2 regions of the Rhizobium sp. BK619 genome follow, and region 2 is predicted to be linked to the other one. Evidence: riboswitches for the same ligand, from Rfam matches in the RefSeq annotation. Region 2 holds a riboswitch; the other holds the start of a gene.
The links. Region 2 has a riboswitch for FMN ahead of FHX14_RS17420 (DMT family transporter). Riboswitches for the same ligand answer to the same signal wherever they lie in the genome.
Positions count from the first base shown of each region.

Region 1: it holds a riboswitch for FMN, as region 2 does, so the genes downstream of both, FHX14_RS24165 (6,7-dimethyl-8-ribityllumazine synthase) here and FHX14_RS17420 (DMT family transporter) in region 2, are expected to answer to the same signal.

Region 1 is NZ_JACIBH010000013.1:96,365-100,564, reverse strand. Features, by position in the region: gene FHX14_RS24180 (hypothetical protein) at 142-366, shown strand; gene FHX14_RS24175 (hypothetical protein) at 581-901, opposite strand; gene FHX14_RS24170 (SRPBCC family protein) at 1,084-1,530, opposite strand; FMN riboswitch at 1,759-1,903, shown strand; gene FHX14_RS24165 (6,7-dimethyl-8-ribityllumazine synthase) at 1,982-2,416, shown strand; gene FHX14_RS24160 (VOC family protein) at 2,578-3,267, shown strand; gene FHX14_RS24155 (DUF1194 domain-containing protein) at 3,609-4,200, opposite strand, start outside.
Region 2 is NZ_JACIBH010000008.1:288,495-292,694, reverse strand. Features, by position in the region: gene FHX14_RS17425 (esterase-like activity of phytase family protein) at 1-594, opposite strand, end outside; gene FHX14_RS17420 (DMT family transporter) at 690-1,589, opposite strand; FMN riboswitch at 1,685-1,837, opposite strand; gene hupB (DNA-binding protein HupB) at 1,978-2,253, opposite strand; gene lon (endopeptidase La) at 2,460-4,200, opposite strand, start outside.

The DNA.
Region 1 (4,200 bases), on a different contig from region 2:
TCGACACCTTGTGCCATTCCTGCGCAGACAATTCCTGTCGCGAATATTCCATCACGGGGAAAAGCGAAAAATAACGCTTTAAACTTGCGCCGTTTTGATTTCATTATGCGGCCGTTCGTCATCGTGTGATTGAGGGGTACGATGGGCACGATATTCTGGCCGAAAGATCCGTTGGATGGGAATGACATGACGCTGCTGACGTCGATCCTTCGGCGGTGGTGCGAAAGGTATCAGGTCGAGCTGACGGCGGAGGAAAGCAGCCGCAAGGCAAAGGAACTCGTCGAATGGTTCGAATTCGGCGTCAAGGATCCGATCGAGCTCGCGGAACTGATCGACGACAAGCACTGGCTCGTCAGCAGGATCTGACCCCAGGGGCTGCGGAAAATTTCATAGGAAAAGGCCGGGCGAAACTTCGCACCGGCCCTCGTCAACTTGCCTCTAAAGCGCGTCGCGATCTTTCAGATTCGCTCCTTGCGCTTTAGGTCTTTGTCTTCCGCATGTCGTTGCGGCAAAAGCGCTTCGCGCTTTGCCTGGGAAAACCGCTGTACACTTTTTGCGCGACATGCTTTAACCAAGGCTTTTAGTCGTCATCCCGCCAGCGACGGTCGCGATCCCAGCGCCGCTCATGGCCCCAGCGCGGGCCGTCCCAATCGCGGTGGCGTCGCTCCCAGCCCCAACGCGGCGGGCCACCGTAAAATGCCACCGGCGGCGGGCGTCGCCAATTCGGCCGGCATTCGCCCCAGCGGGTCAGATGCCAGCCGCGGCCGCACGCATAGTCGACCTTCGTGACATCGCTTGTGACTTTGCTCTGGACATTGATTGTCCCCATCGGCATCGCCTCAGCCGTACCGATCGAGAGGCTGCCAGCGAGCAAGGCAGCCGCGATAGAAAGTGCCTTCATCGAAAACTCCATTTCATCCAGCCGCCCTGACCTTATGGCCGCCAAATTGAACTGGAGATGAACTGCACGTTCATGTTTAGACGAGAAAAAAGGTGTTTTCGGACGCCCGATCGGGGTGTCGCCGCACCACTTTTCCCGCGGCGTCAAGCGCTTGTGGGCGCCCGCTGCCCGTAAAAAATCGTTCATGTTCTGCCGTGAAAACTGTCAGGACCGGGATCGCGCCCGGCGGCGACCTCGGTCAGCCGTCCAAGGTAGTGCGCCCAGCCTTCCGCATGGCCGGCGCATTGATCGGCGCTCGGCAGGCCGCTATGGGTCAGCCGCAGCAGCGTTCCGCCTCCTTGCTCGATCAGGTCGATCTCGACCAGACTGGACCCCGGCGGCACCACCTCGCTGCCGTCCCAGCCGAAGCTATAGGCAAGGCGATGAACCGGCACCACCTCGCGAAACGAGCCGCGCGCAAAACGAGCGCCGGTGACGTTGACGAGATAGAGCCCGCCCGGCTGCGGCTCGACCTGAGCCTCCGTTCCCATCCAGCGCAGAATCTTTTCCGGGTCGGTCATCAGCGCAAACACCGCCGCCGGCGGCGCCGCGATATGCGCCTCGCGGTGAACGACGAGGGGATCTTGCATGTCTCTCTCCCATGGTTGTGATGGCCTGCCCTCGCCTCAGGCGGGATCAGCGGGTCATGCTGTGTAGATTGGGTGTCCTCATCGGAAACATGTAGGCAAACGTGTGCGTTCAGCAAGGGCGCTCGGGGCGCCATCCTCACATTGCCGGACACCGGCGGCGCCGCTCCTTGCGCATTGCAGAAAGCATTTCGCCCTATTGCCAGCTTGCCGCCTTCCCCCTATTGTCCCCGCCGTTCTCAGGGCGGGGTGAAAGTCCCTACCGGCGGTATGCAGTTTCGATTGCGAGCCCGCGAGCGCCTTCCCTAGGGAAGGGTCAGCAGATCAGGTGAGATGCCTGAGCCGACGGTCATAGTCCGGATGAAAGAGAACGTGCGTTCCTGCCGCCCTTGCGGCTGTCGGGGACGTTCGTGATCGCCTTGGGTGATGTGTCTGTTCGCCAAAGGAGATTACCATGACACCCACCCGCTACGCCTTTATCAAAGCCAGCTGGCACGCCGACATCGTCGACCGCGCCCTTGACGGCTTCTACCAGCTCGTGCCGCCCGAGCAGGTCGACGTGTTCGATGTTCCCGGCGCCTTCGAAATGCCGCTCCTTTCGCGCGACCTTGCCGCAACCGGGCGCTATGCCGCCGTCGTTGCCGCCGCTTTCGTCGTCGACGGCGGAATTTACCGCCATGAATTCGTCGCCCAGGCCGTGGTCGACGGGCTGATGCGCGCCGGCATGGATACCGGCGTGCCGGTGCTGTCGGTTTCGCTGACGCCGCATCAATATCAAGAAACCGACCACCACAAGCAGATCTACCGGGCACACTTCGTCGAGAAAGGGCGGGAGGCCGCAAAGGCTGCGCTGACGATCGGCAAGACACGCGCAGCACTTGCCGCGTAGCAAGGCTGATCCTCGAACCGAGGCGGCGGGACCGATCCCGCCGTCTTCATCAGGTCAATTCCGACAGAATAATTGATTCGACGCCCTCGCCGCGCTGTGGTCCACTCGACCCCGACATGTATCGCCATTCTTAACGCATCCAGAACCCCAAGGAGCTGAAGATGAGCAATGCAATGCGCAGTGAACCCCCTATCGAAAATCCGAAAACACGCCCGGTCGACACCAAGCTCGAAGTGGTCGTCATCCCCGTTTCCGACGTCGACCGCGCCAAACGTTTTTATGACGGCCTCGGCTGGCGGCTCGACGCCGACTTCGCCAATGATGCCGATTTCCGGGTGATCCAGTTCACCCCGCCCGGCTCCGGCTGCGCGATCATTTTCGGCAAGAACATAACCGCAGCCGCACCCGGCTCCGCCCAGGGGCTCTACCTCATCGTCTCCGACATCGAGGCCGCCCGCCGCGATCTCATCGCCCGCGGCGTCGAGGTCAGCGAGGTGTTCCATGACGCTGCCGGCGTCTATGCCGGCAAGGACGAACCCTACCTCTTCGGACGGCTGAGGCTTGCCGGCCGCGATCCCGATCATCGCAGCTATCGCTCCTTCGCCTCGTTCAAGGATCCCGACGGCAACGGCTGGCTGTTCCAGGAAGTCACCCAGCGCCTGCCCGGACGCATCGACGCCGACGAGACGGCCTTTGCGACCTCGAGCGACCTTGCATCAGCGCTGCGCCGCGCGGCCACCGCCCACGGCGAACACGAGAAACGCAACGGCGGCAAACACGATGAGAACTGGCCGGAGTGGTACGCCGAATACATGGTCAGCGAACGGGCCGGCCGGGAACTGCCATTGTAGATGGCGGTAGGCGCCAAGAGCACCCGCCTCGCCTTTCGATGGCCCCTGAGGAGTCATCTCAGGGCGAAGCTTTCTTGGATGCCGCACCTCTCATCTTTACCGGCACGCCGTGTGGTACCCCCCTCTGGCCTGCCGGCCATCTCCCCCACAAGGGTGGAGATCGACAGGAGGCTTGACCATCGCTCCCTCTCGAACGGCAGCGACAATCACAATTCTCAGCTGTTTGGGGAAGCCGTCGCGCCCAGCCGATCTCCCTCCTTGTGGGGGAGATGTCCGGCAGGACAGAGGGGGGTGCCACACCACATGTCCTCTCATCCCAAATCACGCCAGCGAGCCACCCCTCACCGATCAAAAAAATCCCGCCACTGTTTCTCGCCAACCATGCAATCTGTCACCGGCCCAGCCCCCGCTATCTCCCGCACCGTCGCCGGTGGGGAAAGGCCGCTGATCTCCAGCACCAGCTTGCGGCGCACGGCAACGGCGAAATCCTCGATCTTGTGGACCGGCAGCACGAAGGCGCCGGGGCCGCCGATCACGCAGTCGGCATAATATGTATCCAGCCCGTTGGGGGCATCGGAGGGCCGCAGCATGATGGCAAGGCCGTTGATGATCATGCCGGCTTCCACCGCCTTGTCGCGCGCCGGTATAACCGGATTGCCGGAATTGTTCGGGCCGTCGCCGGAGACGTCGATCACCTCCCGCCTGCCTCGAAACGGGCTGGTGATGATCATGCTGGCGCCCTGGCCGATCGCTGTGGATATCGAGGTGCGCCGTTGCGTGGCGATCGGCCGGGCTTCGATCTTGCCGGCAAAGGCGATCGCATCCTCTTCCGTCTCGATCACCTGCCAGTCGATCACCGAATCCTGGACGACATAGCCCGCCCATTCGAAATAGCTAATGGCAATGCGGCCGGTCAGACCGCCCTTCACCGCA
Region 2 (4,200 bases):
GTGCTTGATGGTGCCGCAATCAACAGTGCCGTTCCTGACCTGGAAGACGACCAGATCGCCGGCCGGCATCTGCGGGATCTTGCCGTCATTGACCTCTTCGTCGCGCTCGTTTTCGATCGCGATGGCGCCGAGCGTCTTGTCCTTGTTGAGCGCGATCGAATCCGGCTGGCCGCCGAGATCGCAGCTGTTTTCGATCTTCTTCGTCGCCACGTCGACGATTGCCAGACGGCCCGAGGGTTTTGCCTTGCTTTCGGAGGTATTGACGGCGACCAGCGCCTTGCCGGCGCTCGAGGTGACCGATGTCGGCTCGCCGTCCATCATCAGCGCGCCGCCTGATTTCGGGGCCCTGGCGTCGGTGATGTCGATGAAGCCGATCGCGCCGAGCGGGCTGTCGCTATAAATCAGCGTGTTGCCGTCGTCGGTCGCGGTGATGATTTCGGCTGAGGTCGCCGAGAGCTTGTCCTTGTCGGCAGGCAGGTTCTGGGCGACCGGGAAGGAGGCGATGCGGTTGAAAACCGGCTCGGCGGCGGCCGGGAAGGCAACGGAAGCGAGAAGCACGGCAGCAAGCGCTGCCTTGCGCGATGAAATGGTCATGAAATCCCCCATGTATCGAACATTCGAAACATGGGTTTTCTGCGGGAGAGGCATGACAGAGGCATGACAGGTGCGGCATTTTGCGCCGGATCACGTCAGGCGGGCTGCCGCTCCCTGCGCATCTCGTTGCGCATGATGAAGAGCGAGGCGGAAAGGATGAGGGCTGCTCCGAGCCAGAGGTAGCCCGCCGGCGCATAACCGAAGAACAGCCAGCCGGCCAGCACATTCAGCGGCAGCTTCAGATCGTCGAAGGGCTGGACGTAGGCGGCATCGGCTGCGGCATAGGCAAGCGTCAGGAAATACTGCGCTGCTGCGGTCAGCAGCCCCGCCAGCAGGAACAAGGCAAGTGTTGCACCCGTCGGCACCGCAAAGCCTGCCGCAAGCGCCAGCCCGCCGTTTATCGGCGTCAGCAACACGAGCAGCCAGACGGTGATCGTTTCCGGGCGCTCGATGCCCGTCAGGCTCTTGGTGATCAGCGACGAGGCGCCCCACAGCAGGGCCGAGAGCACCGGCAACAGAGCCGCCCAGCCAAAGCCGTCCGACCATGGCTGCAGGATGATCATCGCGCCGGTGAAACCCGCAGCGGTCGCCGCCCAGCGGGCCGGGCCGACGCGCTCGCCGAGGAAAAGCCGGGCGCCGAGAATGATGAAGAAGGGCGAGGTCATCACCAGTGCGATCGCCTGCCAGATCGGCACCGCGGCAAGACCGGCCACCCAGGCCTCGACGCCGAGCGCGGCAAGCACGACACGCGCGAGGTGGCGCCAGGGATAGTGCGTGCGCATCGCCGCCAGGCCGAGCCTGCGAAGGAAGGGCAGCGAAAAGGCGAAGGCGAAGCCATATTGCCAGAAGGCTGCCGAGGCCGAGGGAAAGGCAAGCTTCATCGTCAGCCATTGGGTGACGACGTTGAGCAGCGAAAAGGCGATGCCGGCAAGGACCATCCAGAGGGCACCGACAAGGGCGCGGGACGGCTCGACTGCAAGGGAATTCTGATTCATGTCTTTCATCCAAAACCAGGGACCAACATAAATCAGGACGCATGAGGGGCCGGCGACGAACGACAGGGCAGCTCCCCGCCCCTCGCACGGCCGACACTCATTCTCTTCCATCCGGACTTTAACCGTCGGCTCCGGAATCGCGCCGGATCTGCTGACCCCTCTCAAGCCACAGCTTGAGAGAGCGCTCGCGGGCTTGGGCCGAGACCCTTACCGCCGGTGGGGAGTTTCACCCCGCCCTGAGAACAGAATTGTCGTAAATCAAAGCCTGCATGGCGGCAAGGGCCACCCAAGAGCAAAAGGGCGCACAAAGCAAAGGGGTCCGGCAAAGCCGAACCCCTCCCAAATCCTGCGCAGCCGGTCTCGTTTACGGCTGGCGGATAATCTCAGATCAGCCGTTGACGGCGTCCTTCAGGCCCTTGCCGGGCGTGAACTTCGGCACGTTGCGAGCCGGAATGTCGACTTCAGCGCCCGTCGACGGGTTGCGGCCCTTCGATGCGGCACGATGAGAAACGGTGAAGCTGCCGAACCCTGCGAGACGGATGTCGCCCTTGTTCTTGAGTTCACCCTGGACAACGTCAAAAACCGCGTCAACAGCGGAAGCCGCGTCAGACTTCGTCAGTCCTGCCTTTTCGGCGACTGCGGACACGAGTTCATTCTTGTTCATGTTTCCACCCCTTTCTAAATGGTACGAAACGACTCAAAAGTAAGCTAGGCGCAGAATAGGTTTCATCAGGCCCGCCGGGAACCCAAAAGCCCTGCAAATCAAGGAAAAGCAAGCGTCTACATGACGTTTTCACAAAAAAGGCTGGCGTTTTCGCCAGCCTTTTTCCGTCTTTTCAGCCAATGGGGCATAAATGTGGCCTAGGCCACTCAATGCGCTATGGTCGCGCCCGTCTCGTCCAGGCCTTCGACCGAGGTGATGACAGGCGTTTCCACCGTGCCATCCCATTCGATCGGCTCCGGCCGCCGGATCAGCGCATGCTTGATCACCTCGCCCATGCGGGACACCGGGATGATCTCCATGCTGTTCTTCACGTTGTCCGGAATCTCCGCCAGGTCCTTGGCGTTTTCCTCCGGAATCAGCACCTTCTTGATGCCGCCGCGAAGCGCTGCGAGCAGCTTTTCCTTGAGACCGCCGATCGGCAGCACACGGCCGCGAAGGGTGATTTCACCGGTCATGGCCACGTGCCTGTTCACCGGGATACCGGTCATGATCGAGACGATCGCAGTCGCCATGGCGACGCCGGCCGAGGGGCCATCCTTCGGCGTCGCGCCTTCCGGCACGTGCACGTGGATGTCGCTCTTGTCGAAGCGCGGCGGCTCGATGCCGAAATCGACAGCGCGCGAGCGGACATAGGAGGCCGCCGCCGAGATCGATTCCTTCATGACTTCCTTCAGATTGCCGGTGACCGTCATGCGGCCCTTGCCCGGCATCATCACGCCTTCGATGGTCAGCAGTTCACCGCCGACTTCCGTCCAGGCAAGACCGGTGACAACGCCGACCTGATCCTCGCCCTCGGCTTCGCCATGGCGGAAGCGCGGGACGCCCAGATAGTCGGAGATGTTGGCGGCCGTCACATGCACGGACTTCGTCTTGCCCTTGATGATCTCGGTGACCGCCTTACGGGCGAGCTTCATCAGTTCACGTTCGAAGCTGCGCACGCCGGCTTCACGGGTGTACTGCTGGCTGATCGCCATCAGGGCTTCGTCGCTGACCGAAAATTCTTCCGGCTGCAACGCATGTTCCTTGATGGCCTTCGGCAACAGATGCCGCTTGGCGATCTCGCGCTTTTCGTCTTCGGTGTAGCCGGCGATACGGATGATCTCCATGCGGTCCATCAGCGGCGCCGGGATGTTCAGCGTATTCGCCGTCGTGATGAACATCACGTCCGACAGGTCGTATTCGACTTCCAGGTAGTGGTCCATGAAGGTCGAGTTCTGCGCCGGATCGAGCACCTCGAGCAGGGCCGAAGACGGATCGCCGCGATAGTCCTGGCCGAGCTTGTCGATTTCGTCGAGCAGGAAGAGCGGGTTGGACTTCTTCGCCTTCTTCATCGACTGGATGACCTTGCCGGGCATCGAGCCGATATAGGTGCGGCGGTGACCGCGGATTTCGGCTTCGTCGCGAACGCCGCCGAGCGCCATGCGGACATACTCACGGCCGGTCGCCTTGGCGATCGACTGGGCGAGCGAAGTCTTGCCGACACCCGGAGGGCCGACGAGGCACAGGATCGGGCCCTTGATCTTGGTGGCGCGGGCCTGCACGGCCAGATATTCGACGATGCGTTCCTTGACCTTGTCGAGACCGAAGTGATCGGCTTCGAGGATCTTCTCGGCATTGTTGAGATCGGCCTTGATCTTCGACTTCTTGCCCCACGGAATGCCGAGCAGCCAGTCCAGATAATTGCGCACGACGGTGGCTTCAGCCGACATCGGGCTCATCTGGCGCAGCTTCTTCAGCTCCGCGTCGGCCTTTTCACGGGCCTCCTTGGACAGCTTGGTCTTGGCGATGCGCTCTTCCAGTTCGCTCATCTCGTCTCGGCCTTCCTCGCCGTCGCCGAGTTCCTTCTGGATCGCCTTCATCTGTTCGTTCAGGTAGTATTCGCGCTGG